DNA from 3 places in the Paenibacillus sp. V4I5 genome. Region 2 is predicted to be linked to each of the others. Evidence: riboswitches for the same ligand, from Rfam matches in the RefSeq annotation. Region 2 holds a riboswitch; each other region holds the start of a gene.

What was found. A riboswitch is a leader RNA that binds a small molecule or an ion and turns the genes downstream of it on or off. The one in region 2 is predicted to bind ZMP and ZTP.
Region 1: linked by a shared signal. The riboswitch ahead of rpiB (ribose 5-phosphate isomerase B) and the one ahead of QFZ78_RS14120 (bifunctional 5,10-methylenetetrahydrofolate dehydrogenase/5,10-methenyltetrahydrofolate cyclohydrolase) in region 2 are both predicted to bind ZMP and ZTP.
Region 3: linked by a shared signal. The riboswitch ahead of QFZ78_RS36490 (DJ-1/PfpI family protein) and the one ahead of QFZ78_RS14120 (bifunctional 5,10-methylenetetrahydrofolate dehydrogenase/5,10-methenyltetrahydrofolate cyclohydrolase) in region 2 are both predicted to bind ZMP and ZTP.

What each region holds. Positions count from the first base shown of each region.
Region 1 covers NZ_JAUSZB010000002.1:4,643,896-4,654,403, forward strand. Annotated here, with positions in the region: gene QFZ78_RS23200 (PilZ domain-containing protein) at 1-582, shown strand, start outside; gene ychF (redox-regulated ATPase YchF) at 661-1,761, shown strand; gene prfA (peptide chain release factor 1) at 1,796-2,872, shown strand; gene prmC (peptide chain release factor N(5)-glutamine methyltransferase) at 2,872-3,753, shown strand; gene spoIIR (stage II sporulation protein R) at 3,892-4,656, shown strand; gene QFZ78_RS23225 (L-threonylcarbamoyladenylate synthase) at 4,719-5,792, shown strand; gene QFZ78_RS23230 (manganese efflux pump MntP) at 5,857-6,417, shown strand; gene QFZ78_RS23235 (low molecular weight protein arginine phosphatase) at 6,476-7,069, shown strand; ZMP/ZTP riboswitch at 7,146-7,226, shown strand; gene rpiB (ribose 5-phosphate isomerase B) at 7,330-7,788, shown strand; gene QFZ78_RS23245 (TIGR01440 family protein) at 7,829-8,434, shown strand; gene QFZ78_RS23250 (serine hydroxymethyltransferase) at 8,500-9,750, shown strand; gene QFZ78_RS23255 (ABC transporter substrate-binding protein) at 9,889-10,508, shown strand, end outside.
Region 2 covers NZ_JAUSZB010000002.1:2,677,886-2,688,393, reverse strand. Annotated here, with positions in the region: gene QFZ78_RS14160 (glucose 1-dehydrogenase) at 1-107, shown strand, start outside; gene QFZ78_RS14155 (disulfide oxidoreductase) at 216-635, shown strand; gene QFZ78_RS14150 (polysaccharide deacetylase family protein) at 723-1,709, shown strand; gene racE (glutamate racemase) at 1,827-2,636, shown strand; gene QFZ78_RS14140 (M14 family metallopeptidase) at 2,797-3,672, shown strand; gene QFZ78_RS14135 (hypothetical protein) at 3,775-3,984, shown strand; gene QFZ78_RS14130 (DUF2524 domain-containing protein) at 4,023-4,223, opposite strand; gene QFZ78_RS14125 (hypothetical protein) at 4,535-4,714, opposite strand; gene QFZ78_RS14120 (bifunctional 5,10-methylenetetrahydrofolate dehydrogenase/5,10-methenyltetrahydrofolate cyclohydrolase) at 4,841-5,692, opposite strand; ZMP/ZTP riboswitch at 5,755-5,834, opposite strand; gene QFZ78_RS14115 (FAD-dependent oxidoreductase) at 5,915-8,164, opposite strand; gene QFZ78_RS14110 (AraC family transcriptional regulator) at 8,288-9,070, shown strand; gene ytvI (sporulation integral membrane protein YtvI) at 9,130-10,242, opposite strand; gene map (type I methionyl aminopeptidase) at 10,262-10,508, opposite strand, start outside.
Region 3 covers NZ_JAUSZB010000002.1:7,697,546-7,708,053, reverse strand. Annotated here, with positions in the region: gene kduI (5-dehydro-4-deoxy-D-glucuronate isomerase) at 1-439, shown strand, start outside; gene QFZ78_RS36510 (DeoR/GlpR family DNA-binding transcription regulator) at 474-1,229, shown strand; gene kduD (2-dehydro-3-deoxy-D-gluconate 5-dehydrogenase KduD) at 1,248-2,000, shown strand; gene QFZ78_RS36500 (sugar phosphate isomerase/epimerase family protein) at 2,001-2,831, shown strand; gene QFZ78_RS36495 (GlcG/HbpS family heme-binding protein) at 2,894-3,367, opposite strand; ZMP/ZTP riboswitch at 3,518-3,596, shown strand; gene QFZ78_RS36490 (DJ-1/PfpI family protein) at 3,659-4,252, shown strand; gene QFZ78_RS36485 (hypothetical protein) at 4,429-4,650, opposite strand; gene QFZ78_RS36480 (Ger(x)C family spore germination protein) at 4,765-5,889, opposite strand; gene QFZ78_RS36475 (GerAB/ArcD/ProY family transporter) at 5,886-6,986, opposite strand; gene QFZ78_RS36470 (Ger(x)C family spore germination protein) at 7,042-8,163, opposite strand; gene QFZ78_RS36465 (GerAB/ArcD/ProY family transporter) at 8,160-9,260, opposite strand; gene QFZ78_RS36460 (spore germination protein) at 9,257-10,508, opposite strand, start outside.

The sequences.
Region 1 (10,508 bases), 2.0 Mb from region 2:
TTACCGGAATACGATGTCTTTCAACTTGGTGATAAAGCGAAAATGACGGTTTATACCAAATCCGGCTTGTTTGTGATGAATACAACCGTTGTTGCCAAAGAATTCGGCTCCGTCATTGTCATTAATCCACCAGAAAATCGTAAAAAATTCGCAGAAAAACGGGAGTTTCCACGTGTGGATGTGAAACATACAGGTCTCTTATTCGGACTTCAGGATATGAATAAAAGAAATAAACATCAATTTGAAAATCCACTTGGCATTTCAATTAAAAATATATCCATTAATGGCTTAGGATTTACCATGAATGATAATTCTATGATTGATAAGATCGTTCAAAAGCATTCACAGCTCGAAGTTGAACTGGATTTGGGCTTTACGATGCCTTGTTCGATGGAAATTGTAAGAAAAGAAAAGGTTGAAAATGGTTTCTACTACGGGGCAAGTTATATCGACATTCCACAGGAGAAAACCAATGCCTTAAGGGGTTTTATCCTTACGAATCAGATCGAAACTTACTTCGTACAGAAGCGGGAAGCGCAATTTAAAAGAGCAACGGAAAAAAAGTCTGCGGCGAATCAATAGCCTTCAGGCTTTTTTTTGCGTTCCAAGTGCTATATAATAAGAAGGATGATTTTCGAAAATTAAGGAGTTGTAACTACAATGGCTTTGAAAGCAGGTATCGTCGGTCTACCGAACGTAGGAAAATCGACATTGTTTAATGCAATTACACAGGCGGGGGCAGAATCTGCGAATTATCCGTTTTGTACGATCGATCCGAATGTTGGGGTAGTTGAAGTACCAGACGAGAGATTGCAGAAGCTGGTAGAGATCGTTGTGCCTAAGAGCATTGTCCCGACAGCCTTTGAATTCGTTGATATTGCCGGTTTGGTAAAGGGCGCGAGCAAAGGTGAAGGGCTTGGAAATAAATTTTTGGCACACATTCGTGAAGTGGATGCCATTGTGCATGTTGTTCGTTGTTTTGAAGATGATAATATTACCCACGTTTCCGGTAAAGTGGATCCGATCGGGGATATCGAAACGATTAACCTTGAATTAATTTTGGCAGATATTGAGTCGGTAGAGAAGAAGATTGAGCGTTCGCGCAAAAACCTCAAGGGCGGCGACAAAAAGGTTGTTGCTGAAGTGGAGTGTTTGGAGCGTATTAAAGAAGCGCTTTATGCAGATAAACCGGCACGCAGTTTGGATCTCAGCGAAGATGAGAAACTTCTCGTGCGCGATCTTCATTTATTGACCATGAAACCCGTGCTTTATGCGGCAAACGTGAGTGAAGATGAAGTAGCAACAGCAGACGAAAATCCTTTTGTTAAAATTGTGAAAGAATTTGCTGAGAGCGAAAACAACGAAGTGGTATCGATCAGTGCGAAGGTTGAATCCGAAATCGCCGAGTTGGAAGAAGAAGAAAAAGCGATGTTCCTCGAAGAGTTGGGACTTCAAGAGTCCGGCTTGAATAGATTGATTAAAGCAGCTTATAGAAAACTTGGCTTGTACACGTATTTCACAGCTGGGGTACAGGAAGTAAGAGCATGGACAATCCGCAAGGGAACGAAAGCTCCTCAAGCGGCTGGTGTTATTCATACCGATTTCGAACGTGGTTTTATTCGTGCTGAAGTCGTCTCTTATAATGATTTGGCAGCTGCAGGCTCGATGAATGGTGCGAAAGAAAAAGGCCAAGTGCGTCTCGAAGGTAAAGAGTACGTGGTGAATGACGGAGACGTCATGCATTTCAGATTTAATGTGTAATTAATAAAAAAAGTAAAGAAAGGAGTGATCCGATATGTTGGATCGACTTCAGTCCATTGTGGACCGCTATGATAAATTAAGCGAACTGTTGTGTGACCCGGATGTAACGAGTGACACGAAGAAGCTTAGAGAATATTCTAAAGAGCAATCTGATCTTCAAGAAGCATATGATGCTTATAACGAATATAAGAGTGTGAGCGAACAGCTGGCCGATGCGAAAGTGATGCAAAACGAAAAGCTGGACGATGAAATGCGTGAAATGGTCAAAATGGAGATTGATGAGCTTAGCGAGCAAGCCGCCAAGTTGGAAGAACAACTTAGAATGCTCATGATGCCTAAAGACCCTAATGATGATAAGAACGTAATCGTCGAAATTCGCGGTGCGGCAGGCGGCGACGAAGCTGCATTGTTTGCGGGTGATTTGTATCGCATGTATACGCGCTATGCGGACGCGCAAGGATGGAGAACGGAGATACTCGATGCTTCTGTGAACGACTTGGGCGGGTTTAAGGAGATTATTTTCATGATCACCGGTAAAGGCGCTTATAGTAAGTTGAAGTATGAGAGTGGGGCGCACCGTGTACAACGAATTCCTGTAACGGAATCAGGTGGACGTATCCATACCTCAACGTCGACGGTAGTGGTTATGCCGGAAGCGGAAGATGTAGAGATTGTCATCCATGATGCGGATATTCGCGTGGATACATTCTGTTCCAGTGGAGCGGGCGGTCAGTCGGTTAATACGACGAAATCCGCTGTGCGTGTGACGCATGTACCTACGGGTATCGTAGCGACTTGTCAGGATGGGAAATCGCAGAACTCGAATAAAGAGTCAGCACTTCGCGTACTTCGTACACGTATTTCCGATAAAATGCGTGAGGAAGAGGAAGCGAAATATGCGGGCGAGCGTAAAAGCAAGGTTGGTACGGGTGACCGCTCCGAGCGGATTCGTACGTATAACTTCCCGCAAAGCCGGATTACCGATCACCGTATTGGTTTGACTTTGCATCGCTTAGAAACTGTGCTTAATGGTGACATGGCAGAGATCGTTTCGGCGCTCACGATTGCAGCGCAGTCCGATGCTTTGGATAACGGGGAGCAGGCAATGTGATGTCGACAGCTGCTAAGAGTTTAAGAGAAGCCTTTGTAGAGGCTTCTTCTTTTTTAGGGAAGCTCGGTGTAGCCGAGGCTGCTTCCTGTGTGGAACTACTGCTGCAGCACTTGCTCAGCTGCAGTCGGACGGAGCTGCTGTTCCGTTTTCCGGAACAGTTTCCTGTTGAGCTGGCGGAAACATGGCGCCAGCTAGTCGATCGGAAGGCCGCGGGTGAGCCGGTGCAGTATATTATCGGCGAGCAGGATTTCTTCGGCCTTCCTTTTGCGGTTAGCCCGGCCGTGCTGATTCCGCGCCCGGAGACGGAGCTGCTCGTGGAAGCTTTGCTCCACGAGGGCTCGCGTTTGTTCGCGCAAGGCGCTCCGCTGCTTGCGGATGTGGGCACCGGGAGCGGAGCGATCCCGGTGACTGTGGCACACGCGCGCCCTGCGTGGCGCGTGGCGGCCAGCGATATCTCCGCGGCAGCGCTGGAGATGGCTCGCGTGAATGCGCAGCGCCACGGCGTGGCTGCGCGGGTGGAGTGGCTCGAGGGGGACCTTCTCGAGCCCTTTATTGCGCGCCGGATCGCGCCGGATATACTGGTGTCTAACCCACCGTATATCCCTGATGGCGACCTGCCGGCGCTTCAGCCGGAGGTGCGGCTGTTTGAGCCGCACACGGCTTTATTCGGCGGTGTCGAGGGACTCGACCTGTACCGCCGGATGATCTCACAGCTGCCGCAGCTGCCGCGAATCCCGACTGTGGTCGGGTTCGAGGTGGGCATTCGGCAGGCGGAGGCTGTGGCGGCGATGCTGCGCGCCGCCGCTGACTGGGACGAGATCCGGTTCGTGTCGGATCTCCAGGGCATTGATCGCCATGTGATCGCGATCAGATCACTATAAATAGTGGGAGTTCGTAGCAATAGGAACGAACACTCCAACTCTATCATTTTTCACAAATTTAAATAGATTACTAGGTTTAGCTCCTCCTCTTATTGCCCATACTGGCTAGTAGAAGCGAAGGGAAAGGGGCTTTTCCTCATGGTTAAGAGATCTAATCGTCAAACTTATAAATCTTTATTATTAGTAGCTTTTGCACTTATTGTTATGATAACTTGTTGGGAATCGAATCGTTCAAATGCGGCTGTTATTTCGCCTACGATACCGGAAGAATCTATTCGCTTACGTATTCTAGCAAACTCCGATTCGGCGCAGGATCAAGCGTTGAAACGCGAGATTCGTGATGCTATTATTGCTCGTATGCAGGAGTGGGTCGTTGGACCCCAATCGCTGGATGACGCAAGAGAAGTAGTAAAAGCCCACTTGCCCGAGTTTGATATACTAGTTGGACAAATGATTCAAGCACGTGGCTATAGCTATTCACATACAGTTGAGCTCGGTAAAGTCCCTTTTCCAACAAAAATGTACGGAAATGAAGTGTACCCAGCGGGAGAATATGAAGCGCTGCGCGTGACGATTGGAACGGGGGAAGGTCAGAACTGGTGGTGTGTGTTGTTTCCGCCATTATGTTTCGTGGATTCCTTATCTGGAGAAGCGGTAGCATCGGCTGCTGTTGTAGCGAATACAGAGGATGTTGGAAAGGTAAAGTCATCTCCTACACCTACATCAGTACAGAAAGACAGTAAAGTTGCACCTACGGCTAAACCTGACAAGTCTAACCCTGTCGCTAAAGAGGTTAAGGATGCACAAGTGGAAGAAAAAACGGAATCCGTTGATGCTAAGCAGCCACAAGTTAAGTTTTTTATCTGGGAAATGGTGAAGAAGATCGTATCGTGGTTCAGCTAAGCTAAGATAAGTCACCTGTTACCATTTAGGATCAGAATTTTATTTTGAAGTTAGGATGATAGATGATCGTGACAAAATACTGGAAAGTGGATCAGGGTATAGGGACCGAGATAGGTGGGGATTTAGCTGAAGCTGCCCTGCTTCTCCAACGTGGTGAAACAGTAGCCTTTCCTACAGAGACTGTATATGGTCTTGGGGCAGACGCTACGAATACGGCAGCTGTCGAAAGGATTTTCTCTGCGAAAGGTCGGCCTTCAGATAACCCGCTGATTGTTCACATTGCCAGTGTCGAACAGCTCTCGAGTTTAATTCTATCTGACCGTGTTACGGCGGATCATCGCCAGCTTATGGAGGCTTTCTGGCCGGGACCTCTTACCATTGTGCTGCCTGTGAAAACAGGTGGCATTTCGCCGTTAGTAACCGCTGGTCTTAAGACTGTGGGCGTGCGAATTCCGGATCACCCAGTGGCTTTGCAGCTTCTTCGTGAAGCGGGACTTCCTATAGCCGCGCCGAGTGCCAATAGCTCAGGCAGACCTAGTCCAACACTCGCCTCTCATGTCAAAGATGATTTAGATGGTCGGATTGGCGGGATTGTGGATGGTGGAGCAACTGGGGTTGGTGTCGAGTCGACTGTGATCGAGCTTATAGGCGGTGAGCTATACATTCTACGTCCTGGCGGTGTTACGTCAGAGCAGCTGCAATCGGCACTGCCTGCTATTCGGATTCATGAGCCAGAGCGGGAAGAGGTACAAGATTCCGAAACACCGCGTGCTCCGGGGATGAAGTATACACATTACGCACCAAAAGGATTTATGCATATCGTTCAAGGTGAAGATGCAGAAGTTGTTGCTGAATGGATTCAAAACGATATTGATGCGGCCAAGGCACGTGATGAATCAACGGGTATTCTTACTTTTGAGGAGAGAGCTTCTCGTTACGATGCTGATTTGGTTATTGCCTGCGGATCATTATCGCAACCGGAAACAATTGCTCAGGATCTATATGCTGCCTTAAGGCAATTTGATCAAGAAGGCATTCAATATATTGCTGCAGAGGGTTGTCCAGAAACGGGGATTGGCCTTGCGATTATGAATCGACTTCGTAAAGCAGCAGGTCACCGGCTTGTACGTGTTTAGCTAGCATGATTCCCTGTTTGTCCGCATATCTTGAGAGAGAAACGTGGACAAGGGGGATAGCGCTATGCTCGCATCTGGGGTGGAATTTGGGCAGCTGGTAACAATTATTATTATGGCGATTGCTTTGGGCCTGGATGCATTTTCCTTAGGGATTGGCATAGGGATGAAGGGTATTCGTTTGATTGATATTATGAAAATTAGCTTCGTGATTGGTATTTTTCACGTTCTTATGCCTTTGATGGGGATGTTTATGGGGCAATATGTCTCTTTGCTGCTAGGGAATGTCGCTACAGCGGCCGGGGGATGTTTGCTTATTCTTTTGGGTTCGCATATGGTATATAGTTCGATTCGTGGAGAAGAAGCGGCTTCTTTTGATCATAGGACAATTTGGGGTCTAACGATCTTTTCACTTAGTGTCAGTATTGATTCATTTTCCGTGGGTGTATCCCTTGGTATGTTCGCAACGGATATTGTGTTGACGGTGCTGATCTTTGGTCTGTTTGGAGGCTTGCTATCTATTGCCGGATTGTTGGTTGGCAGACGGGTAAGCGGCTGGGTAGGCGAGTATGGCGAGGCGTTTGGCGGACTTATTTTGCTCACGTTTGGGATCAAGTTTTTACTGTGATACAATATTGGTATAGAAAGTTTTCGTCTTAGCTTATGTTTACGATTAGGAGGGAATCATGTTGCGAATTCTATTTGTTTGTACAGGAAATACGTGCCGCAGTCCATTAGCAGAAGGTTTGCTGCGTATCAGGGTGCACCAAGAAGGACTTGCGGCGGAGGTTCGTTCAGCAGGGGTATCCGCGGTGACGGGCGGTCCAATTTCCCGAAATAGTGCATCGCTTTTACAGGAAGCGGGCTTCAAGGAGTCCATTAGTTCTTTGGCGATCCAAGAGTCTGAAGTGAATTGGGCTGATCTCATTTTGACTATGACGATGGGGCATAAACGCACGGTCATCCAGCGGTTTCCGAGTGCGATTGAGAAAACTTTTACGCTCAAAGAGTACGTCGAGGATGATGCTCGTATTTTACAGGCGATTGAGGAAAGGGAGCAGCTCGTTACAGAGCTTCAGCTCAAACAGGCTCTTTCGCAAGCCGTGTCTGTTGAAGAAAGAAGCCGCATTTTTAAACTTGAACATGCGATTCCCGACTTTGATATTTCTGACCCGTATGGAGGCTCCATAGAGATTTACCGACGAACGGCAGAGGAAATCAGCGGGAGTTTAGATAAATTGGTTCAGAAAATACGTGCACGAAACGAAGACTCCAAATAACTCAGGTTTCAGATATACGAATTGCGGATACATCTTTACACATGGGGTAGAATGCGATAAAATAGAGGTATCAATCAAGACTCAATGTAACTGGCGACGAGTGGGAGTAACCACAATGGAGCATTGAGCTATACGGCCGGTCGCCTGGGCAAAAGAGCAACGCGCGTTTTCTAGCGTGTCCGCTCTTTTTTTCGTTTTCTGGTGAGCTTTGGGATATAATAGGATGGTCGAATTCGAACAAGCAAAGGAGCGTTCTATTCATGAAAATTGCCTTAGGTGCGGATCATGCAGGCTATCGTTTGAAAGATGTTATCATTCCTTTTATTGAGTCATTAGGTCACCAAGTCGTCGATTACGGCTGCAGCTGTGCAGATTCGGTCGATTATCCCGACTATGCGCTTAAAGTTTGTGAGCAAGTGGTATCAGGCGAAGCTGACAAAGGGATTCTGATTTGTGGAACGGGTATCGGGATGTCGATTGCCGCGAATAAGGTTCCGGGTATCCGATGTGCACTCGTACACGATCTATTTTCAGCGAAAGCGACGCGCGAGCACAATGATACGAACGTACTTGCCCTAGGGGAACGTGTTATTGGACCGGGTGTAGCGGAGGAAATCGTGAAAATCTGGCTCGAAACCGAGTTTTCCCAAGGTGTTCGCCACCAGAATCGTATTAACAAAGTGCAAAGTATCGAAGACCGTTTCACATTGCATCCATAGCATATTTCCTAACGGAAAATTCCAGAAACGAGGGATCATGATGACAGATTCCATTCTTTCTAATGTTGCCGAGGCTTTTGAAACGAATCTTCGGGAATTGGTCAAAGTCGGCAATCTAAGATCAGGTCACATTCTGATTATCGGAACGAGCACGAGTGAAATTCTCGGGCATAGGATCGGTACATCAGGTACGCTTGATGCGGCTAAGCCGCTCTTCGAAACGGCGCAGCGCATAAGCCGCGAGTTCAGGCTGCACTTAGCCTTTCAATGCTGTGAGCATTTGAACCGTGCAATCGTTATTGAGGAAGAGCTGCTATTGCGTGCGCCTCAGCTTGAGCCAGTCTCAGTCATTCCAGTGCCAAAGGCCGGAGGTTCGATGGCCTCCTATGCGTATCGCCATTTCACGAAGCCGATCGTTGTCGAGACGATTCAGGCACATGCCGGAATCGATATTGGCAGCACGCTCATCGGGATGCATCTGCGCCCAGTTGCTGTGCCAGCAAGGCCGCCAGTGCGTAATATTGGCCATGCCTATGTAACGATGGCTTTTACCCGGCCTAAGCTGATTGGCGGTACAAGAGCTGTATACCTACCTGATGAAGCGGAACAACTCTATCAAACAGCCGCACCCGATGCGGATTGTTAAACTTTTAACATATCAAATGGAATTAAGACTTATCAGATAAGACTACCCTGTAGGAGGAATTTAATATGACAAACTTTTTGAGCAAACAAGATCCTAAAATTGTAGCAGCCATGAACCTTGAACTTGCCCGTCAACGTGACAAAATTGAGCTTATTGCATCTGAAAACATCGTTAGCCAAGCTGTTCTTGAAGCTATGGGTACAGTGTTAACGAACAAATATGCAGAAGGTTACCCAGGCAAAAGATATTATGGCGGCTGCGAGCACGTAGACATCGTTGAAGATATCGCTCGCGATCGCGCAAAAGAGCTTTTCGGTGCTGAGCACGCGAACGTTCAACCGCATTCCGGCGCACAAGCCAACATGGCTGTTTACTTGGCAGCTCTAAACCCTGGAGATACGGTACTGGGTATGAACCTGGCACATGGTGGTCACTTAACGCACGGCAGCCCCGTGAATGCATCCGGTATTCTCTACAACTTCGTTGCTTACGGTGTAAGCGAGAAAGATTTCCGCATTGATTACGACGATGTTCGTAAAGCTGCATTCAAACACAAGCCTCGCATGCTCGTAGCTGGCGCAAGTGCTTACCCGCGTACGATCGATTTCGAAGCTTTGGCTTCTATCGCTAATGATGTAGGCGCGCTGTTCTTCGTCGATATGGCTCATATCGCAGGTCTTGTTGCTGCTGGTCTGCATCCGAACCCAGTGCCGCATGCACATTTCGTAACGACAACAACGCATAAAACGCTTCGCGGTCCTCGCGGCGGTATGATTCTTACGCGCAAAGCTTGGGCAGCAGCGATCGATAAAGCCGTTTTCCCAGGTACCCAAGGTGGTCCTTTGATGCACACTATTGCAGCAAAAGCTGTTTCCTTCGGTGAAGCTCTGCAACCAGATTTCAAAACATACGGACAAAACGTGATCAACAATGCGCAAGCATTGGCGACTGCTTTAACAGCTGAAGGTATTAACCTTGTTTCCGGCGGTACGGATAACCACTTGATGCTGATCGATTTGCGCAGCTTGAACATTTCGGGTAAAGATGCTGAGCACGTTCTAGACGAAATTGGTATTACAGCTAACAAAAACGCGATTCCTTTTGACCCAACAAGCCCGTTCATTACTAGCGGTATCCGTCTAGGTACACCGGCTGTAACATCCCGTGGTATGAATGAAGAAGCAATGAAAACAATCGCGAAAGTGATTGGACTTACCCTGAAAAATCCGAAAGACGAAGCTGTTTTGGAGAAAGCACGCGGTTTAGTGAAAGACCTGACAGCTCAGTATCCGCTTTACCCAGGTTTAACTTATTAATTGTAATTTGAAAATATGTTCAGGCCGGCTCTCTGGAGTCGGCTTTTTTTTACCCTTTTATCGGTCCAGGGGCTGTTGACGAAAGTATGGGGGCAGACCTATACTTCTTGATAATTCGTGTAAAAGGAGGTTGCATCCATGCAGCTTGTTTTACAGTACGTGCAGTTGAAATCAACCATCATGCGGGTTCACAATTTTCAACAAATCGATATGGATGTGCCCGTGTCCGTTGAAGAAATAGCCGGTTACCTGTATTGTACGGAACGCAATGTGAAAATACTGATTCGTAAGATGATTGAGATGGCATGGATTTCCTGGACACCGGGTCGCGGGCGCGGCAACCGTTCTATGATCCGTTTTCTGGCTTCCGTCGAGGATCTATTGTTTACTGAAGCGAAATTGCATGTTGAACAGGGGAATTTGAACAGTGCGATGAGTTTGTTTCAAATAGAAGGATTGGATCCAGGAGTCATGGATCGATTCCTAGCTTGGTTAGGAAGTTACTTCGGGTATAGAGGGACCCTGGAGTCTGGCGATCCTGAAACCCTTCGATTGCCAATGCAGATGAGAGTCTTGACCCTAGACCCTGTGGATGTGCTATTCTCTGGTGATCTCCATTTCGTGAAGCAGGCTTTCGATACGCTGATCTATTTTGATCCTGCTTGCGGCAGCTTAGAGCCAGGTTTGGCCCATGAGTGGGAATGTAATGAGAATGCAACGATCTGGACGTTTTATTTGCGTAAACGGGTGCGATTCCA
Region 2 (10,508 bases):
ATTTTAACAACATACCGATCAAAGCTGTTGTGGATATTGTACCTGTGGAACAGTGGGATGATCTCGTGAAACAAACAAATGAAGTGGTATATAGCTTCTCCGTTTAATGGAAATGGCCAAGCAGGCTTGTTGATAACTGCTTGGCCATTTTCGCTCTTGTTAGACTTCCTTTCACAATTTTTTTATAATGAGAAGGAAGGGGAGGACGAGCATTGATGTCAAATAAATGGTTGCGAGATAATGGGATGCACCTATCATGGCTACTTGCATTAATAGCCACATTGGGAAGCCTGTATTTCTCAGAGATAATGAACTTTATTCCTTGTAAATTATGTTGGTATCAACGTATTCTTATGTATCCATTAGTTATCCTATTAGGCATTGCAGCCGTGCGCAGAGACTACAAATTAACCATCTATGTGCTGCCGCTGACCATCTGGGGAGCTTGTATTTCCATCTATCATGTTCTGCTGCAATCGGGTGTATTTCACGAATCAGCAACAGGCTGCGGCCCTATTCCATGTGATGTCGATTACTTGAACTGGCTGGGCTTCATCACGATTCCTATGCTTGCTGGCACAGCTTTTATTCTCATCACAATTCTTCAATTTATGACGTATCGAGCTACGAAATAAACACCGTTTACCTAAAATAGGCAGGGAAATTGTCTAGCGCTGTCGAAATGAGTACGTAAGTATTCATTCTAACAACGAGGTGCTACGATGAAGCCAATTACCAAAAGTGCTGCACTACTGATCGTTCTAAGCGCAACATTGATCGGTTGTGCAGACATAAGCCTATTATCCCCAGACATGAGTCAAGCCCAAAACTCTACGCCACAAGCAACAACAACTGCAGCGGCGACTCCAACTCCAACGCCTAAATCAACAGTTAAACCCATACCTAAACCTCAATCCACACCCGTTCCCAGTAAGACACCGAAGCCAACAACAGCCCCAGAACCAACCGCAACACCAAAGCCAGCAGTGGTAGGTAATTATTCCAAAACCAAGTCAGTGACTGGCGATCGCGTGCCTTATTCCTGGTATTACATGAAAAAGAAAACGGGGCAAGTTCCTGATTTTCCAAAAGAAACAAAATCCTTAACGGAGGACCAGAAAGCAGTTTGGATCGGGACCGGCAAAAAGGTTTATTTAACGATCGATGCTGGAGGTCCTTTAATAGAAGTCGATCTCATGCTTAAATCACTAAAAGAAAACAATGTGAAAGCGAATTTCTTTATTTCGGGCAATAACATTAAGAAAAATCCTGAGTATTTGAAAAAGGTTGTAGCGGATGGTCATTTCGTTGCCAACCATACGATGACGCATAACGACTTTAATGAGATGACGGATGATCAGATTCGCAAAGAAATTACGGATTTCGAAGCGTTATATAAAAAACTTACAGGTAAAGAAGTCGCGAAATATTTCCGCTTTCCTTATGGACATTACAATTTACATAATTTGAACTTAGTTTCCAGCATGGGCTATACTTCTGTATTCTGGTCTACAGCTATGCGAGATTGGGAACCGAGAGCCAACGGGGCAGAGGATCCATACAATGACATTATGAATAATTTGCATGATGGTAATGTGATTTTGATGCATCAAGGATCTTTAGAAAATATGCAGGCACTGGCCCGTATTTGCAAAGAGATCAAGAAAAAAGGCTATGAATTCGGAATTGTGAGTGAACTCCATTCCTAAAGAATAGGTGTCAGACCAGAAATCTGATACTTTCACCTAGGTACCTTTCAGCTTGTACGCTCATATCCTATCCATGTGGTTACGTAATTCATTAACCGGCAAAGGAAGCGGATAGGTGTGCAGCAAGCGATAGCCGTACTGGACTCCGGAGTCGGAGGATTAACTGTAGTAAAAGAACTAATGAGACAGCTTCCGCAGGAAAAAGTGATTTATTTCGGAGATACAGCGCGAAGTCCGTATGGTCCCCGCTCTGCTGGAGAAGTAAGAACCTTCACTCGGCAAATTGTCGAGTACTTAATTCAATTTAATCCTAAAATGATTATTATCGCTTGTAATACAGCAACGGCAGTGGCCATAGAAGATATTCGTGAACGGGTGTCCATTCCCGTGATTGGCGTTATTTCGCCTGGAGCGAGAGCCGCGATCAAAACTACGCGAAGTGGTATTATTGGAGTTATCGGTACGGATGGAACGATTCGCAGCCATGCATATGACCATGCGTTAAGGTTGATTTCACCGAACATTCAAGTATATAGCGAAGCTTGCCCACTGTTAGCGCCGTTCGTAGAAAAAGGGCTTTTCGGTGCGGAGAGTGCAAATGAGGTTGTCGAGCAATCGCTTAGACAGCTAATCGGCAAACCGATAGATTGCTTAATCCTAGGCTGCACCCATTACCCTTTCCTTGTAGAGGCCATTTCTCGTGTCATGGGACCGGATGTGACGTTGATTTCTTCGGCAGACGAAACGGCAAGAGAGATCAGCACGATCCTTTATCACCGCGACATGCTGGCCTCATCGGGGCAGCTTCCTATCCATCAATTTTTTTGCAGCGGTGAGCCCGAATTATTTAAACAAATTGCGCAGAATTGGCTGAAAGAGCAAATTTCAATAACGCCTGTCGTTTGGCAGGTGCCTAATATTTTATGAGTGAATGCGAATAGACCCTGATGAGGGTCTATTTGCATTTTTAGAGGAAGCTAAGTTGTATAGCGTGCTAAAGGTATCTCCGCATGAATCCGCATGATTCGAAGCCTGCGGGCATAATCATAGCCATACGAACTAAGTAAATGGGCTGTGAGGTGGTCGTGTGTTAGGATACGGGTATTGGACACTTTGTGAAGAACTGAATCGGCTCTGCAAGATATATCCTTTTCTTCATGTAGAAGAGATAGGCGAAAGTGTGATGGGGAAAAGCATACCAGCTTTGCGAATTGGTCAAGGTACGAAAGAGATTCATTTCAATGCAGCGCTGCATGCGAATGAATGGATAACGACACCGTTACTCATGCAATTCGTGGAAGACCTTGCTTGCTCCTACGCAAGAGGGACGGCATGGCATGGCAGCAACATTAGACGTCTACTATCGGAGTATTCACTTTGGGTTGTACCCATGGTGAATCCTGATGGCGTGGAACTTGTACTGTCTGGCGTTACCGAAGAACATCCTTTCCGAGATCCGCTGTTGAATTGGAATGGAGGATCGCTGGATTTCAGAAATTGGAAGGCCAATATTCACGGTGTTGATCTCAATGACCAGTTCCCTGCACATTGGGAAGAAGAGGCAATGCGTAGAGAGAAGGCTGGACCTGGTGAGCGCGATTACAGTGGAGAGGCACCGTTAACGGAGCCGGAGGCAGCAGCTTTAGCTCAATTTACAGAAAGACATGATTTTGAGCTTGTGGTGGCGCTGCATACCCAGGGTAGGGAGATTTATTGGAATTATCGCGACTATGAGCCATCGGAGTCTGAGGCATTTGCCGAGCGATTAGCCCTAGTCAGCAGCTATCAGGCTGTTAAACTGACGGATAGTGACGCGGGTTACAAAGACTGGTTCATCCAACAATTTCGTAGACCCGGCTTTACCGTTGAAGTAGGATTTGGGGTAAATCCATTGCCCGTGGAATCTTTCGCTGCACTCTATGAGGAATTGGTTCCGATCCTATTGACGGCGATGGAATTTTAAAATTTGTCATAGACAAGTATAACGAACTTGAGCATGCTTCCCAAGAACCGTTCCGCCCAGACTTCATATACTGAAGTAAGGAAACAGTTGGGAGGCGTGGATATGGCACCACCTAAAGGGAAGGGCAAGGCATCCAAGAAGAAAGAACTTTCATCCAGAGTGCAATACACGATGAGGCTTGTGGAATCGTCCACGTGTGCGGTTTGTAAGACACCGTGCACAAGAGGACTTCGGTATTTGGCCATGATGTCTGAACCAGGAGCCGTCGGTAAAGGTGTTCCGTGTATTTTGACAAGAAGGAAAGTCAACTAATGCAAAAGTCCACGCCCCTCAAAAGGCGTGGACTTTCTTCATTTCGGGATATGTTCGCTTGGGATGGAACACTTATTTTCAATAAAACGTATTTGATTCTCAAGTCGATTCCGATGCTCTTCTTGTTCTTTGTCTGAAGAGGCTGCTTGCCCTTGGAATTGTTCAAGTTCTTGTTTTAAACTATGCAGGTCAGAGCCCGCATTCGCACAGTCATAATTGCTTTCTAACTGATCGAGCATATATCGGCCTCCTGATGTGGAATAGCGTTATTTCTTACCTTTCTTGTTACTGCTTTGATCTTGTGTTCGTGTCGTTGTGTTTTGTCTGGCGTGCCCTTGCTGCTTATGATCTTCTGACATTTGGTTGTTCACTCCTTATGATGTAGGATTTTGAGCGGTGCGTGATTATTATAAGCATTCGGCTGAATTTGATACGATAAAAACGAGAAATCCTCGACCAAGGCCATTGAGGGATGAGGGATCTAATGAAAAAAGCCCTGCGAGCGATTTGAAATCGCTCGTCAGGGCTATATGCGGTGAGTGAGTATGGATTAATGGTTCGGTGTCAGCAATTTATCTTCTAAGGATTGTTTAACCTTCTTGATCGCATCTGTCTCTAATTTGTGGTTTTGGTTAAATTTAGTGCCTGTCAATGCAAGCGCTTCCTTAACCGTCATTTCTACACGAATCAATTCTTCACCTTGCGGGATTTGTACGGAATTGTTGCCCATTTGTATCACTCCTATGTCAACTTTTTGAAGTGGAAACCTTGATTTGATGCACTTTTAATATAACATACCATGTGAGGTTAAGCAAGGGTTATTAAGACCTATTTTAGAAAAAAGAATGTCGGAAACTCAAGTAATCATTTTACTTTTTTCGGCAGCAAGGACGGTGTGTTTGAGCAGCATTGCGATGGTCACCGGGCCTATTCCAGCAGGGACAGGGGTAATTGCGCTGGCCTTTTTGTGACAAGCATCGAAATCGACATCGCCAATATTACCAGCATTATATCCAGCATCTAAAACGACAGCACCTTCCTTCATCCATGCTCCTTGAATAAATGCAGGTTTACCAACGGCTGCAACGACAATATCAGCTAATCCGATGATGAGGGGGAGATTACTTGTTTTTGAATGGCAAATGGTTACGGTTGCGTCTCTATTCAGCAGCATAAGTGATACGGGTTTACCTAGAATAGGACTCCGACCAACGATTACCGCGTGCTTGCCTTCAATTGGAATCTGATAATAATCAAGAATAGCTAGAATGGCGGCTGGGGTACACGATGGAAAGCTGGCCATTCCAAAAGCATTTTGAGCAAAGCCCTGTATGGTGACACCATCCACATCTTTTTCGATCTGAATAGCTTCAAACGCGGCTCTTTCGTCAATATGGTGTGGAACCGGATGCTGCAATAAAATACCATGGACCTGAGGGTCCGCGTTTAATTGTTGGATAACGGCAATAAGCTCCTCTGTTGTCGTTGCTTTATTTAGGTGGATTCGTCTGGAATCAATGCCTAGCCGCTTGCATGCACTGCTTTTCATACGTACATAGGTTTCGGAAGAAGGGTCATCGCCAACAAGAATCGCAGCTAAACATGGCTGGATACCTCTTGCAGACAGTTGGTTGATTTTTTCGACTAACGTTTCTTTGATGCTTTTCGCAACGCGTGTACCATCCAAAATTAATTTTTCTGAATTCATTTTACCCTCAACCCTTCATTTGTTTGTAAAAACACAAAGAGGTAAGGGGGATGATTCCCCCTTACCTCTGCCCAGGCGTACGGCTGTAACATCAATGTGCTTCCTCATGGGTATCCATGCTTCGCCAGTCACACATCAACTTTTAATTGATCTTATCATAATTGCAGGTTATAGAATATGCAACTCTTAGAATGATTTATGGCTGTTGTTGATTGCCTTCGATTAACCATAACAACGAATTTCAACAATCTCTGCCCGTTCCGTCCCATTCGTCGCTTCAACGACCACACGAAGTCGATCCGTCGTCACAGCTTCCGGTAAAAGATGAACATGTTTGCGCGTATGATTATCGAGCCCTTCAGCCACTGTAGTCCAGTCACCGCCGATGAAGGCCTGAAGTTTGTAGTCTTTGACCAGTTCAGGAAGGATCTCGAATTCCGTCCGATGATGATGCAAATTAATTAAATCTTCGTTCACGTCATCATTGAAAGTGAGATGTACGCTCTGAATCCGCACAGCCTCCGGCCAACTGACTTCAAGCCATTCTGGCTGGGAGGCATCCAAGCCAGCCGACGACCACAGATGTGGGCCTCCGTAAGGACGCTTATACCCATCGGCGGCTTTATCGGCTGTGAATGCGGATGTAGGAGAGAGCAGACGGAAGCAGATTGGCTTCCGATTGAATGCTTTAGCGCTCCAATCAATGACCGGCTGATGATGATGCATATCACCGAAATCTACGGTGTCTTCTGATGCAGCATCATGTTTGAAGGACAGCACGCCTGTCTGAGGCTTGGCGGATAGATGAACGGAAAGCACCGGGTTGCTTCTGAGAATGATAAAAGCATTCTGAGCGGTTTCAGGACGCCAAGAAAGGGCTGCCTTTACCCACTGTTGAGAACCCTCAGCCACTGCAACTTGAATAGACGTCACCTGTGTGTGTGGGACGTAGTTCTGCGGCTTCCCAGTGCTCCAGAGCTCGACTGTCAGCTCCGTAGCCTCCGAAGCATCCAGCAGCAGCTCGATGCCGTCAATGAACGGATCTACGGGCACGAGCAGCGCCACATGCGCGATCAGCGGCAGCACCGACGCAGATTGCTCGAGTGCAAGTCGCGTCATGGTGCTGGACGCGGTCATCTCAGCGCGGAGCACGAGGTCGGCCGCATCCGCGTTCTTCAGACCGAGGACGGCTGCATCTTGTCGAAGCAGCGTCTGCTGAAGCTCGCTTAAGTGGCTGCTGTGCAGCTCGCGGGGGGAGATGCCCTTTGCCGCACATAGCGCGGCTCCTGTGCCCGCGGCTTCGCCTATGACGGCACATGTCGCCATGACGCGAGTCGTGCCAAAGGCTACGTGGGACGCGCTGATGTTGCGTCCCGCCATCAGCATATTCGTCACGTTGACGGAGTAGAGGGAACGGAACGGGATATGATAATTGCCGTCTATATGCATGTGCTTAGATCCTTTGGCTGTGGCATACATCCCTTGCGGTGGATGTAAGTCGATCGACCAGCCACCGAAAGCGACACGGTCTTCAAACAGCTCCTGGGCGATGATATCGTTCTGGTTGAGCACGTAGTCCCCCACGAAACGACGATATTCCCGTTTCCCCGGAATGGAGCCGATCCATTCGAGCGTCAGGTTTTCACTCTCGAATTTACCGGAATTTTTGATATAATCCCATATACCATAGATGACAGAGGACAGCTCATCCCGGATTCGCTCATTTTCATGAACAACATCATGCTCACCGCCCCATTCAATCCACCAATAAGCGCAGCCATTATCTCCGCTGCGAATGACGCGTTTCATAGGAATAGTGGTTTGTGTGATGTCTTTCGCGAAGCTTGGTGCGATATATTTGACCGGGCGACCTGCGTCTTTTGTATAGAACAACAGGGTGCTTCCAAGTGTAATATCGTCCGCGACAAGTGGTGCCCATTCCTCATTAAACTCCTCTTGGGCTTCACGCCCAATACGATACTTCGCACCTGCGAGGAAACCGACTAACCCGTCGCCTGTACAATCGAGGTAAACACGACTGTCAAAACGAATACGTCGTTCAGATCCCATCATCCAGCCTGTGACAGAACGAATCGTTCGACTTGTCTCGTCACCATCAGCGTGGACTTCATGGACATCCGTGTTCAAGAACAACGTGATATTCTTCTCTGCTTTGACTTTTTCCAGTACGATCAGGTCCCAGATATAAGGGTTTCCATCGATATTGCGGTACTGGTTCTCCACAAATAGTTCACCCATGATACCGGTTTCTCTAGCATTTCGATGAATACCGTGGGAGGTAGCACCACAAACCCAGACGCGAATTTCGCTGCTGGCATTGCCGCCAAGGACAGGACGATTTTGGACGAGAGAGACGCTTTGGCCTAATCGAGCTGCAGCGATTGCCGCGCAAACACCTGCTAATCCTCCGCCGACTACGGTTATGTCTGATAAAACGATTTCATGCTTCATAACTTAGCACCTCACTAGTTCATAGGATATCTTTAATTTCATTGTAAAATATCCTATTCTCATTTAACATGCAGACAGTTACAATGGACATATACTTTATTTCAATGTGGAAGGGGTGAAAAAGTGCCTTTTCGTGATGTAACTATTAAGCTCATCTCCCATGTCTATTGGCACCGTAAAGTGGCGTTTATGCTAGAAGAAGATGAGTATCCTTGTTGGACGATATTTGCCGTAGAAGACGGCAGATTCTTCTATCGAGTTGGGGAGCAGAAAGGCGAAGCGGCGTTCGGAGACTTTGTCATCTGTCCACCCCATACCGTGTTTCAGAGGAAAACACTTGAACCCCTGTCCTTTCACTTCCTGCAGTTTGTATGGTTGTCTAAACCTAGTTTAGGTGATATAGCCTTCTGGAAAGGGAAATTGACGATTAACGATACAGATCGTTTATCTTCCAATTATCGATATTTGAGACAGCTTCCCGGCTGGGATGAAGAGAGCACGCTGCATAAACAGCACATGGTGAACGATTTATTACGTTTGGTCAAAATGGAGCGAGATCGCAAAGATGACCCTTCCACAGAAGTCGACTTGTTGATGGAGAAGGCCCGGAGATACATGACAGAATATGCTTATGCAAGCCTATCCCTATTGGATTTGGCTGTAACGCTGGGACTAACCCCCGTACAATTCACCCGTAAGTTTCGCAGGGCGTTCGGGCAAACACCTTCTGAGTTTTTGAATGAGATGCGTCTCACAAGGGCTCGGCATTTGCTGGAGGAATCAACGCTTACTTTGGATGCGATTGCCGCGAAATGCGGATTCGAAAACGGTTTTTATTTGAGCCGCGTTTTTACGCAAAAAATGGGCATGGCTCCATCGATCTACCGAAGCAGGCATCGCGTATAAAAAAAGGCCCCAACTTTTCCTGAGGAAAAGCTGGAGCCTTTTTTCGTTGATTTGGGACACTAAGGTCCGCTATAAGGTAATTTGCCTTGAACATACTCATCTTCAGGCTTCCGAATCCAGCGTTGTAGGTAACCTTGCGTATACAGAGCTTTGATTAGAATGATCAATACAGGTGAAAGGATGACCCCTGCAAATCCAAAGAGGGAAAGGGATACAATCATGAAGGCTAAGGTCGTAAAGGCCGATACCCCAAGTGATTCCCCAGTAATCTTTGGCTCCATAACTTGTCTGACGAGGATGACGACCAGGAGTAAGGCACTTAGCCAGATCGCTAGGGTCGTTTGGCCAACAATGAACAGGTAGATGATCCATGGAATGAACAAAGTTGATACGCCGAGTAGCGGCAGCACATCGAATAAGCCTGACAACAGCGCGATGGAGAAAGCATTGTTTACTCCGAGCAGGAGCAGGGCAATGAAGACAACAATGAACGTCAATAGGATCAGTTTGGATTGTGCCTTTATGTAGGATACGATACCCTTCACCACATTTTCTTTAAGAAAAAAGAAGACGGATTTGAAGGTTTTTGGTGTTTTTTCACCTGCAAGACGTTTCCAAGAATCAATTTCAATGCTAAGGAAGTAGGCTAAGATAATCCCGACGATGAAGTTGAACATGAAGGTTGAGAAGGATGTCAGCGAGGCTACCAATCCAGATAAGAAAGCAATGATAAACTTGGAGGCATTGCCGGCGAATTGCCCAGCATAATCTTTGGCTTTCACAATAACGTCAGGTGGCAGCGTTTGGAATCGGTCATTCAAATCGCTAATTCTTTGCACAATTTGATCGTTGAACACCGCTTGATATTCATCCACCTTATCGACAAGACTCATGATCTGGCTGGTGAAAATGACAGCGGCACCGGTTAGTGCGCCAAGGATGATAAGGACGAAAATTAAGGTCGAAATCGCCGATGCGATTGACTTACGTATCCCTTTGCGGTTCAAAAACCGAGCAAAAGGCTCGATCATCATGAAAATGATCAGAGCCAGGAAGATAGGGGTAGCGATGCGATACAGGTAACTAAATAACAGCATGAATAAATAGACGGTTAGAACAATGAGAGCAATGTCAAAGGCTGTTCTCCAATATTTCTTGTAAAAAGAAATCATGCATGTTCCTCCGGTATCATTATTGTTCGGTCAAAATAATCGGCCCTTGACTCGTGATGGCAATCGTATGTTCATATTGAGCGGACAAACTGCCGTCATAAGTCCTTGCTGTCCATCCATCTTGATCTACTTTGGAATGGTATTTACCTACATTAAGCATCGGTTCAATCGTGAAGACCATGCCTTCTTTAATCCGCGGCCCTTTGCCTGCTGGTCCATAATGAGGCACTTGCGGCTCTTCATGCATTTCGGAGCCAATCCCGTGA
Region 3 (10,508 bases), 5.0 Mb from region 2:
TCACCAAACATATCCAACGGTAAAAGTCGCCATCAGCGAAGCTACTCCTACTCACTTAGGTAGCATCAATACTTCTAACGAGCGTACGATTTACAAATATATCCACACAGGCGGCGTAAAAAGCTGTCAACTCGTTATGGGTATGACGCTTCTGAAGCCAGGCAATATGTGGAACACAATGCCTTCTCATACACACAATCGTCGTTCCGAAGTTTATTTCTACTTTGACATGCCGGAAGATGCGGTTGTGTTCCACATGATGGGTGAGCCGCAGCAAACACGTCACGTAGTTATGCGCAATGAGCAAGCTGTCATTTCCCCAAGCTGGTCCATTCATAGCGGTGTTGGCACGAACAATTACACCTTCATTTGGGGCATGGCTGGCGAAAATCAAATTTTTGATGATATGGACGCCGTGGCCATGAAAGATTTAAAATAGTCGGTAACCTCAATTTAGAAACGGATGACAACCGATGAACCCTCTACGCAGATATGAAACCATTATGGAAATACTTCTGGCACAGAAAGAAGTAACCGTTAACGAGCTTAGCGAACGGCTGGACGTTACAGGTAAAACGATTCGCGAAGATTTGGCCAAACTCGAAGAAAAAGGGCTGCTTGTCCGCATTCATGGCGGAGCGGTGCTCGCTCAAAGTGATCAGCTCGGCATACTTTCAACGAAAGAGCCGATCATTAAGCATGCCGATCAGAAATCCGAAATCGCGACGATTGCTCTGCGATACATTCAACCAAGAGATATTATTGCCCTCGATGGCGGCAGCACAACCCTTGAAATTGCTAGGCGGCTGGAAAATCAGCCGCTTACTGTTGTAACGAACGATTTATTTATTATCTCCGAGCTCTTGCATAAGGAAGAAATTCGGCTGGTTGTTCCAGGCGGCTACCGTCTGCGCAACATGCTCGCAGGTCCTGAAGCCGTGGAATATGTGAATAAGCTCAACATTCAGAAATCGTTCATTTCTGCCACTGGTGTTCATTTACAGCACGGCTTTACCATCTACACGAGTGATCATGCCGATTATAAACGTGCATTGATTAGAAACAGTGCAACGGTGTATGGCGTTGCCGATCATTACAAATTCGGACAGTGTGCCTTACGAACGTTCGCTGCCTTGTCCGAAGTGGCTATGATCCTAACAGACAGTGCCCTACCCGCTGATATTGCCAAGCAGTACCGTGATGCTGGCATCCAGATCGTAACTCAATAGTGAAAAGGAGTATCCTTCATGACACTTTTTAATTTAACAGGCAAAACAGCCTTCGTAACCGGCGCTTCCAGCGGTCTTGGTCAAGCGATGGCCATTGGCCTTGCTGAAGCAGGCGCAAAAGTCATTGCCGTATCCTCTTCCGAAAGCGTACAAACGGTAGAAGCCATCCGAGCATTAGGCGGCAAAGCCGAGCTGATCGCAGCTGATCTTAGCAACGAAGACATCCTTGAGGATGTGGTAAACAAAGCCATCGGCATCTACGGCGGCGTCGATATTCTCGTCAATAATGCCGGAATCATCCGACGTACGCCGGCAGTTGACCATGGACGTCAAGATTGGCATGATGTCATTGATCTGAACTTGAACTCAGCCTTTTTCTTATGCCAGCTGATTGGCCGTCACATGATTGAGCGCGGCAGCGGCAAAATCGTGAACATCGCTTCTATGCTGACCTACCAAGGAGGCATTAATGTTCCTGGCTACACTGCGAGTAAACATGCTATCGCTGGTGTTACTAAAGCATTAGCGAACGAGTGGGCCGGGAAAGGTATCCAGATCAATGCCATTGCTCCTGGTTACATGACGACCAATAATACAGCTCCTATCCTCAAAGATGAGAAACGCACACAATCCATTACAGATCGAATTCCGGCAGGCCGTTGGGGCTCACCAGAGGATTTGAAAGGTCCTGTTGTTTTCTTATCATCGAATGCGTCGGATTATATGAACGGACACGTACTATGCGTGGACGGCGGATGGATGGCTAGATAGATGGGAATCGGAACGTTAGCCCATGCTGCCGGCCATCTTCCATTGAAGCAATTAACAGAGAAGCTAAGCGGACGAGGCATTGACTTCGTTCAACTGGCACTCAGCAAAGCGATTAGTGATATTGACACCAGCCTCGGTAGGCTCAGCCCTGCTCTGGCCAACCACATTGGCGAGCAATTCCATCGTGCTGGTATTCGGATTGGCGTGCTTGGCTGTTATATCAATCCGATTCATCCAGATCCACTGCAGCGGCGTCATGAAATCAACCGGTTCAAAGAGCATCTGCGTTTCGCCAGAGACTTTGGTACCTCTATCGTTGCGACGGAAACAGCTGACCTAACGACTTACCTTTCGCAGGATTCCGAACGTTATGAAGCCATGGGTTGGGCAATCCTCAAGCAAACAGTTGAAGAATTGGCAGAGGAAGCTGAGCGTTGGGGTGTCTTCATCGGACTCGAACCCGTATTCACTCACACGTTATCTAGTACTGAGAAAATGGTTCGAATTTTGGATGAGATTCCTTCCAGTAATCTGGGGGTTGTGTTTGATCCAGTGAATCTAATGCCACCTACTGCTGTTGAGGCACAAGAAGTTTTCCTGGATCAAGCCTTTGCTGCTTTCGGTGATCGTATCGTCCTTGCCCATCTTAAGGATGTTGTCATTCAGAACAACAAACGGCAAGAGGTACGATCTGGTAAGGGTATTTTCCAAACAAAAACGTTCTTAGAGAAGCTGCACCGGGTAAAACCGGGGATCGACATCTCTTTAGAACAACTTGCGGATGATACGATTGACGAAACCATTCAATACGTAAGAAGCCTTTTGAGTTAAGGAAATTGGCCCCGTTCTCTCTATCATCTGAGGGACTGGGGCTTTCCTATTTGAAATGATGTCTATTTCTTTATATCAGGCTCTGTCATGACTTCATACGCGTTACCCAAATAAGACTGCAGCGCCTTTAACGCCGCAACCCCCACCGCAATATCATCCTCTCCATTTCCTCCACTTACACCGACTCCTCCAATGACACTCCCGTTCACCACAATCGGAAGCCCACCGACGAAAATGGCAAATTTACCTGGCATCATTGCATGAATACCAAATGCCTCACCATGGATGGTTGCTGGGCCACCTGGCTGATTAAACAAATGCGTAGAACGCCTGTGACCGCTAGCTGTAAAAGCCTTAGCTATGGCGATTTCCGGGCTCGTATTGCGAGCGCCATTCATTCTTTCTAACGCAATTAGATACCCACCATCGTCTACGATACATATCGTTTCGGCTGTATTCGCTTCTATTGCCGCTTGTATGCCTGCTGCGATCATGACTCTCGCTTCCTCTACTTCAAGCTTATACACCGATTTCATAAGTCATTCCCTCCCAGCTTGTCGGCCATTATGACGTACGCAACAAACGCCTCTTCCATTCATATGGGGACGTGAAAGGTTTATGTCATGGTCGTCACTTGAAAAAAGATATTGAATTTCGGTGCGAGTAATTGTAAGATTATAGAAATCAACCCGATGTGTGACTGGCGTAAACATGGATAACCATGAGGGAGCACATTGCTAACAGCCGTACGCCTGGGCAAAGTATTTGATCCTTAATCAAATGCTTTTTTGTGCTTTTATGACAATTGAAAGGTCAGGTGGCTGTGTATGAAAATGGCATTCGTACTATTCGATGGAATGACCACGTTAGACTTCGCTGGCTTCTTTGAAGCTATCACATGGATGGGCATTTTGGGAGCCAATGAGAACGTCACTTGGGATTTTTGCTCCAATAAGGAGGAAATTACGGACGACCGAGGCTTAACTGTAAAGGCAAGACATGTCTATCCCGACCTATCAGGATATGATCTCCTGTTTGTACCTGGCGGATTTTCAACGAGAAGCCTTAGATTCGACTCTGCCTTCATCACTTGGCTCCAAACCTCAGCTAAAGTGACTTACAAAGCTTCTGTGTGTACAGGTGCGTTGTTACTAGGTGCAGCCGGATTCTTACATGAAAAAAAGGCAACCACCAATCCTTCCGCTTATGACTTATTGACGCCTTACTGTTCCGAAGTCGTTAAAAAACGAATCGTCAGAGACGGGAATCTTTTTACCGGCGGCGGAGTTTCGGCATCCATTGATTTAGGATTATTCGTCATTGAATCGCTTACTGATTCACATTTCGTACAGCAAGTTCAACAAAAGATGGATTACCCTTACTATCAAGCGGGACAGTTATCAAATGTAAATTTGGAGTAATAAGCTACTCGAGAATATACGGCTTACACTTTGCCTTGGACGAGAGTGTGAAAGAAAAGTGTTTAATTACTCGCTCATCCCTTTCATGTTGTTGCACTTTGTACAACAGGGGGGAACTTTCAAAATAAAATAAGCCCACCCAACACTCATAAAGTGTCTGGATAGGCTTATCTGTATTATTTTTTAGGTTGTTCACGGTTAACACGAACGGGCCTCTCGACCCAATTCTCACGATTCATACGTTGAACCTGATTTATCGGATTCTTAAGATCGATAATCTCGACGGTTTTACCCTCCGCTTGCATGGTGGCCGCTAGCTTTTCCTTATAACCCGTTCCAGCCGCTGGTCCGCCACCTCCGTTGCGTTTACCCTTGTTCCAAACTCTGCCTTTACTCATTTCACCACTCCATTTTTGTTTTAAGTGTAAAGGCATAAGTAGAAAAACGCAAATTTTTGCTGCCAATCATGATCAACTTTATGTCAAAAAGGTGGTTACACGCTCCAAAATCAGTCACTTCACGGGCCCCATACTTCCTAAGATCACCTTAACGGAAACATGAATGTCTGCCTTTGACAGCGCTTCTCCCCAATGATCCTCCACTTTCTTGTATTGACTATATTCGTGGGCCCGCGCATAGAGACCAAGCCCGATCGGATCGATTTGATGCTTCTGTATGTTTTTGATGAGGCTATCGAATTGCTTTTGCATATGTTCAGAAATCATTTTCTCTAACTCTTTTCCATTCTTTCGTACATCAAAGGGGAATAAACGTTCAGTAAGACCGGCTGGCATTTTAATGTTGATATCGAACCGAAACTTGTTCTGCTTAAACGAGGTTTTTATTTTCGTTTTCATTCCTTGAACCGATATACTTAAATGGTCTGTATGGAATGGACCGCTCTTCTTTTCACCAGGAATCGGAAGTGTAAAGCTAACAGGCTTCTTGGCGTTTTTATTCAATATTTGAAGTAAACTGGTTTCCTCTATGTTCAGAGAGGTTTTATACTTCCCTTTATGATCCAGAAGCGTTACGCCAACCAGCCTGATCTGTTTGGCCTTGTCCAACTGAATTTCGGAAATATAGGGCGTAACCCCCTTCTCATACATTTGCCAATGCAGCTGCTGCAGTGTTGTTTTTGCCGTTTCCGATCTAGCGCTCTTCGTATCGATCATCCCCCGCAACATTAAAGGTAACATCGGCTGATCTTTCGGATGTAGGAATATTATGTCGGAGATATATCCATCGACAGCGATAATTCTGGGTGTTAATGGATTTTTCATATCACGAAAGAAGACGTCAAGTATCCGAAACCAGTCTTCATGTTCCAAGATGCGTTTCCCAATAAGTATGACCTGAACTTTTCTGCCTGTAATAACTCCTGGCGCAAATTCATCTTGTTTCTCTCTCGATTGACGAATTGTTTGCGATTTCACTTGGACTTCTAGTGTTTTCTTCTTTATATCTCTGCCATATGCAGGGCTATTCATATATACAAGCATGTTGTTTTCATTATCAAGATCCAAACCGAGAGCTAGGTTGTTTGTGGTATCTTCCAGATCCAACCGGTCACTGCACCCCGGAACAATTGCAATCATCATGATAATGAACAAAACGTACAGCGGCTGCTTGTTCATAAGTGCTTCCTCCACCCCAAACGATCATGTATCCATACATACAGGAGTAAACAACCAGGCACTAAGTACTCAACAACAAAACCGATCTGACCAAGCAAAGTATTCATCCGTTCACTTTGAAAAAAAGTAGGCATGAAGAAATACGTGCCCACAGCGATGAAAAGCCAAAGCAGCCGCAAATGATTGCGGTGGTCCTGCTTTCCAATTAGCCAAGTTGTACAAAAAACGCTCATGTACATCGTGGGTATCCATGACAATGAAAAGATAAGTAAATAAAACGCGATAAATAGCACTTCGATCCGTGATATAAACTTAAACTCGATAGCTTTCAATACATTGATCGTCGGTTCGTTGTACTCCAGAATTTCATCTGGACTGAAATAGACGAAACAGATAACGGTAATGAACAAATACATGAGCATCGTCAATGTATACGAGATAACGATTCCTGCTGCGGCCTTCCGCTTGTTTTTGAGAAACGGATACAAAATAAACGTGGTTGAAAAACCTATATGATAATATAAAGTGTATGGTAACGCTGCGAAAACAGGCTTCCATCCTTCTTTAAGAACAGGAAGCAGACGGAGCCAATGAGCATCCTTAAGCGGAATCAAATAAACGAAGGGGATCCATAGAGATAGGAGTATTATCACTTCCACATATCTGCCCAATATGCGTGGTCCGTTCCGCACAATAACATAAGTGGGAATGAGCAGCAGAAGCATAATGATATAATCAGGGGTTTGCTGCAAAAGGTATTGCTTTGAAATCAATATGGTATATACGAGACCTGTGTATCCGTAGTAAAAGAGATAGAGGGCAAATAGGACGGCTCCCGCTTTGCCTGCCCATTTGCCCAAGTACATCGACAATAGATCTAACAAGGTACCATCTGGGTACCTCTTCATCACTTGTATGACGATCAGACTCGCCACTATGGAGATGACCCAAACGATGATGAGCGCAATCCAGCCTGCCGTGCCTGCCTGTTCGGCTAATACTCGCGGCAGCGACAAAAATCCGATACTCACAACCATTCCGAAGTTGAGAAGGATATACTGCATGAAGGTGATTTCATTCAAGGTATATTTTTTCACTTGTTGTCCCCCTAGAGCTTTCTATTAAGAAGCGCATCGTATGCATACAAGGCTGTTACTTCAATGTTCCCATAGCTCCTATGATTGTTTTAACGGAAACATGAATGTCCGCATTGGCCAGCGTTTCACCCCAATGATCTTCCACTTTCTTGAAATGGCTATATTCATGCGCTTGCGCATAGAGCCCGAGCCCTATCGGATCAATTTTATCCGTTTGTATTTTCTTTATGAGGTTTTCAAAATTCATTTGCACTTGTTCGGTAATCTTATTCTCTAACTCTTTTCCTTGACTACGTACGTCGAAAGGGAACAAAAGCTCCGATAGTCCAACGCGCATGGTAATGTGCATATGGAACTGAAATTTGTCCTTGAGGAAGGAGGTCTTGATTTTCACCTTTATTTCATCCGCGTTTAAACTTACTTTATCTGTATGGAACGGTCCAATCTTCATTTCGCCGGGAATGGGAATTGTTAAGTTGACGCTCTTTTTTGTATTTTTTTGCAATATGCGCAGTAGAATAGTTTCCTGCATGTTCAGAGAATCAGCATATTTCCCTTTATGATCCAACAGTGTCGTCCCTGTTATCGCAATCTGCTTATCTTTCAATCGAACTTCAGAGATGATAGGAGTGACACCCTTTTCACGTATTTGTTGGTGCAGCCCCTGTAAAGTCGTCTTAACCGTTTCCGATCGGGCGTTCTTCGTTTCTACCATTTCCCGCAGCAATATGGGCAGCATCGGCTGATCTTTCGGGTTCAGGTATATGATTTCAGAGAGAGGTCCATCGAAAGCAATGATCCTTGGAGTTAGCGGATTTTTCGGATCGCGAAACCAAACATCCGTTAATTGGAACCAATTTTCTTGCTGCAATATTCGCTTAGATAGTAGTAGGACTTGAATACTTCTCCCTTGGAAAACGCCTTCTGTATAACTGTCTTGTTTTCCTCTTGATTGACGATTCGTCTGTGGTTTCACTCTAAGTTCACGCGTTTTTTTCTCGACATTTTTGCTGAAAACTGGAGATGTGCTGTATAGAATGAGCTCGTTTTCTTTATCGAGATCAAAACCTACTAATAAGGCATGTGTAGCATCTTCCATATCTAACCTGTCACTGCAGCTCGCAATGATGACGATAACCGTGGCGATGAGTATAGCATGAAGGAGCCGCTTGTTCATAAACGCTTCCCCCACTGAAAGCGATCTTGCACCCATAAATATACGAGTAAGCAACCGGGAAAAACATATTCGATTCCAATACCAATCTGAATAAGAAAATCATTCATGCGATCGTTCTGATTAAAAGTTGGTATGAAGAAAAACGTGCTCAGAGCAGTGATCAACCACAGTATCCGCAAATGATTGCGGTGATCCTGCTTTCCGAGCAGCCAGCTTGTACAAAAAACACCCATGTATATAGTAGGTATCCACGCTAATGAAAAAATAAGCAAGAAAAACGCGATAAACAGCACTTCCATCCGTTCTACAAAATTAAATTCGATGGCTTCTAAGATATTAACCACAGGTTCGTTGTACTTCTGAATTTCGTCTGGGCTGTAATAGACAAAACAGATAACAGTAATGAACAAATATCCAAGCATCGTCAGTGTATCGGAGATCAAGATAGCGCTAGAAGCTTTTTGTTTGTTCTTCAAAAACGGATACAAAATAAACGTGGTAGCAAATCCGATATAAGAAAAGAACGTAGTAGGTACCGCTGAGAATACAGGCTTCCATCCTTCCTTTAATAAGGGAACCATATTGAGCCAATGGGCGTCCTTGAGCGGAAATAAATATACAAATGGTATCCACAAAGAGATCATATAAACAAGTTCCGCATATCTGCCCAAGACGCGAAGTCCATTACGTGCAATCACATAAGTGGGAATGAGCAATAATAGCATGACGGTAGATGCCGAAGTTTGCGGCAAAAGCCATGCCTTCGTGAGCAAAACCGCCTCAACGAGCCCAGTATAAGCGTAGTAAAAGAGATAAAGGGCAAAAAAGATAGCAGCCACCCTGCCTGCCCATTTGCCCAAATATCGTGCTATTAGATCAAACAATGTTCCTTCGGGGTGCTTTTTCATCACCTGAATAACAATCAAGCTTGCTGCAACCGTAATAGCCCAGCCGATGATAAGTGCGATCCAGCCATCCGTGCCTGCCTTCTCGGCTAATTTTCCCGGCATTGCCAAAAAGAACACACTCACTTGAATGCCGCTATTCAGAAAAATGTATTGCATAGAGGTGATCTCATTGTAAGCATATTTCTTCATTTCCCATCACCTTTTGGACGATTTGATCCTTGCCTCTGCGATTGGGTCGCTCTTGTGCCTAGAGGACGCTTGCCCATTTTCCACAGCGGTAAACGGACGAACGTATCTTTCCAATCGGCAAACCGAACTGGCGCGAAAGGAGTACTGTACGGTGTTCCAAGCGATTCGAGCGCAATCAGGTGTCCGATCATCGTCATCAAACCAATAATGATGCCAACAATGCCAAACATGGAGGCAGCAATCATCATGCCGAAGCGGATAAGCCGGACGGCTGCGACCATATCATAGTTGGGCAGGATGAACGATGCAATGGCCGTAAAAGCAACGACAATCACCATGATATTACTGATGAGTCCTGCCTGTACGATCGCCTGCCCGATGACAATCCCCCCAACAATACCAACGGTTTGCCCAACTGGAGCAGGCAGGCGCACACCTGCTTCCCGCATCATTTCTAATGTGACCTCCATGAGGATCGCTTCTACAAATGGCGGAAATGGTACTCTTCCTCTGAACTCACCAATCGTCAGAAGTAATTTAACTGGGATGATCTCGAAATTAAAGGAGATGACAGCAATATAGAATGCCGGCAAAAATACGGCAACAAAAAATGCCAAAATCCTCAGCAGCCGTATAAAAGTAGCAATCGACCATCGTGTGCTATAGTCGTCGATATTCTGAAAAAATGACATAAATGCCACCGGAGCGATCAATACGCTCGGTGAACGATCTACGACTACAGCGAATCTTCCTTGTAATATTTGTGATGCCGCAGCATCCGGTCTTTCCGTCGTAATAAATTGCGGGAATGGGGAAAACGGATTGTCCTCTATCAACTCTGCCAACTCACCTGTGTTGATGATGACATCAACATCTAGCTGCTGAATCCGGTCTTGCAATTCTTTCAGTACCTCAGGATGCGCGACATCAGCCAAATATAGGATAGAAACTAAACTGTTCCCTCTCCGTCCAACCGTCAGCTCTATTATTTTCAATTCACGGTTTTGAATATAGCGACGGATTAAAGCAATATTTTGGCTTCCTGTTTCAACAAAGCCTTGATGTGCTCCTTTCAAAGAAGCCTCAATCTGTGGATCTTCAATTGCCCGCTGCGGCCACCCTTGCGTTCCTAAGGCGTAGACTTCTGTTCGTCCGCCAACAAAGAGAATACTGCTGCCATGCAAAATGGCAGACTCAATTTGAGGCCAAGACAACAACGGATTGATTTGACCTACATTTATCGTAAAG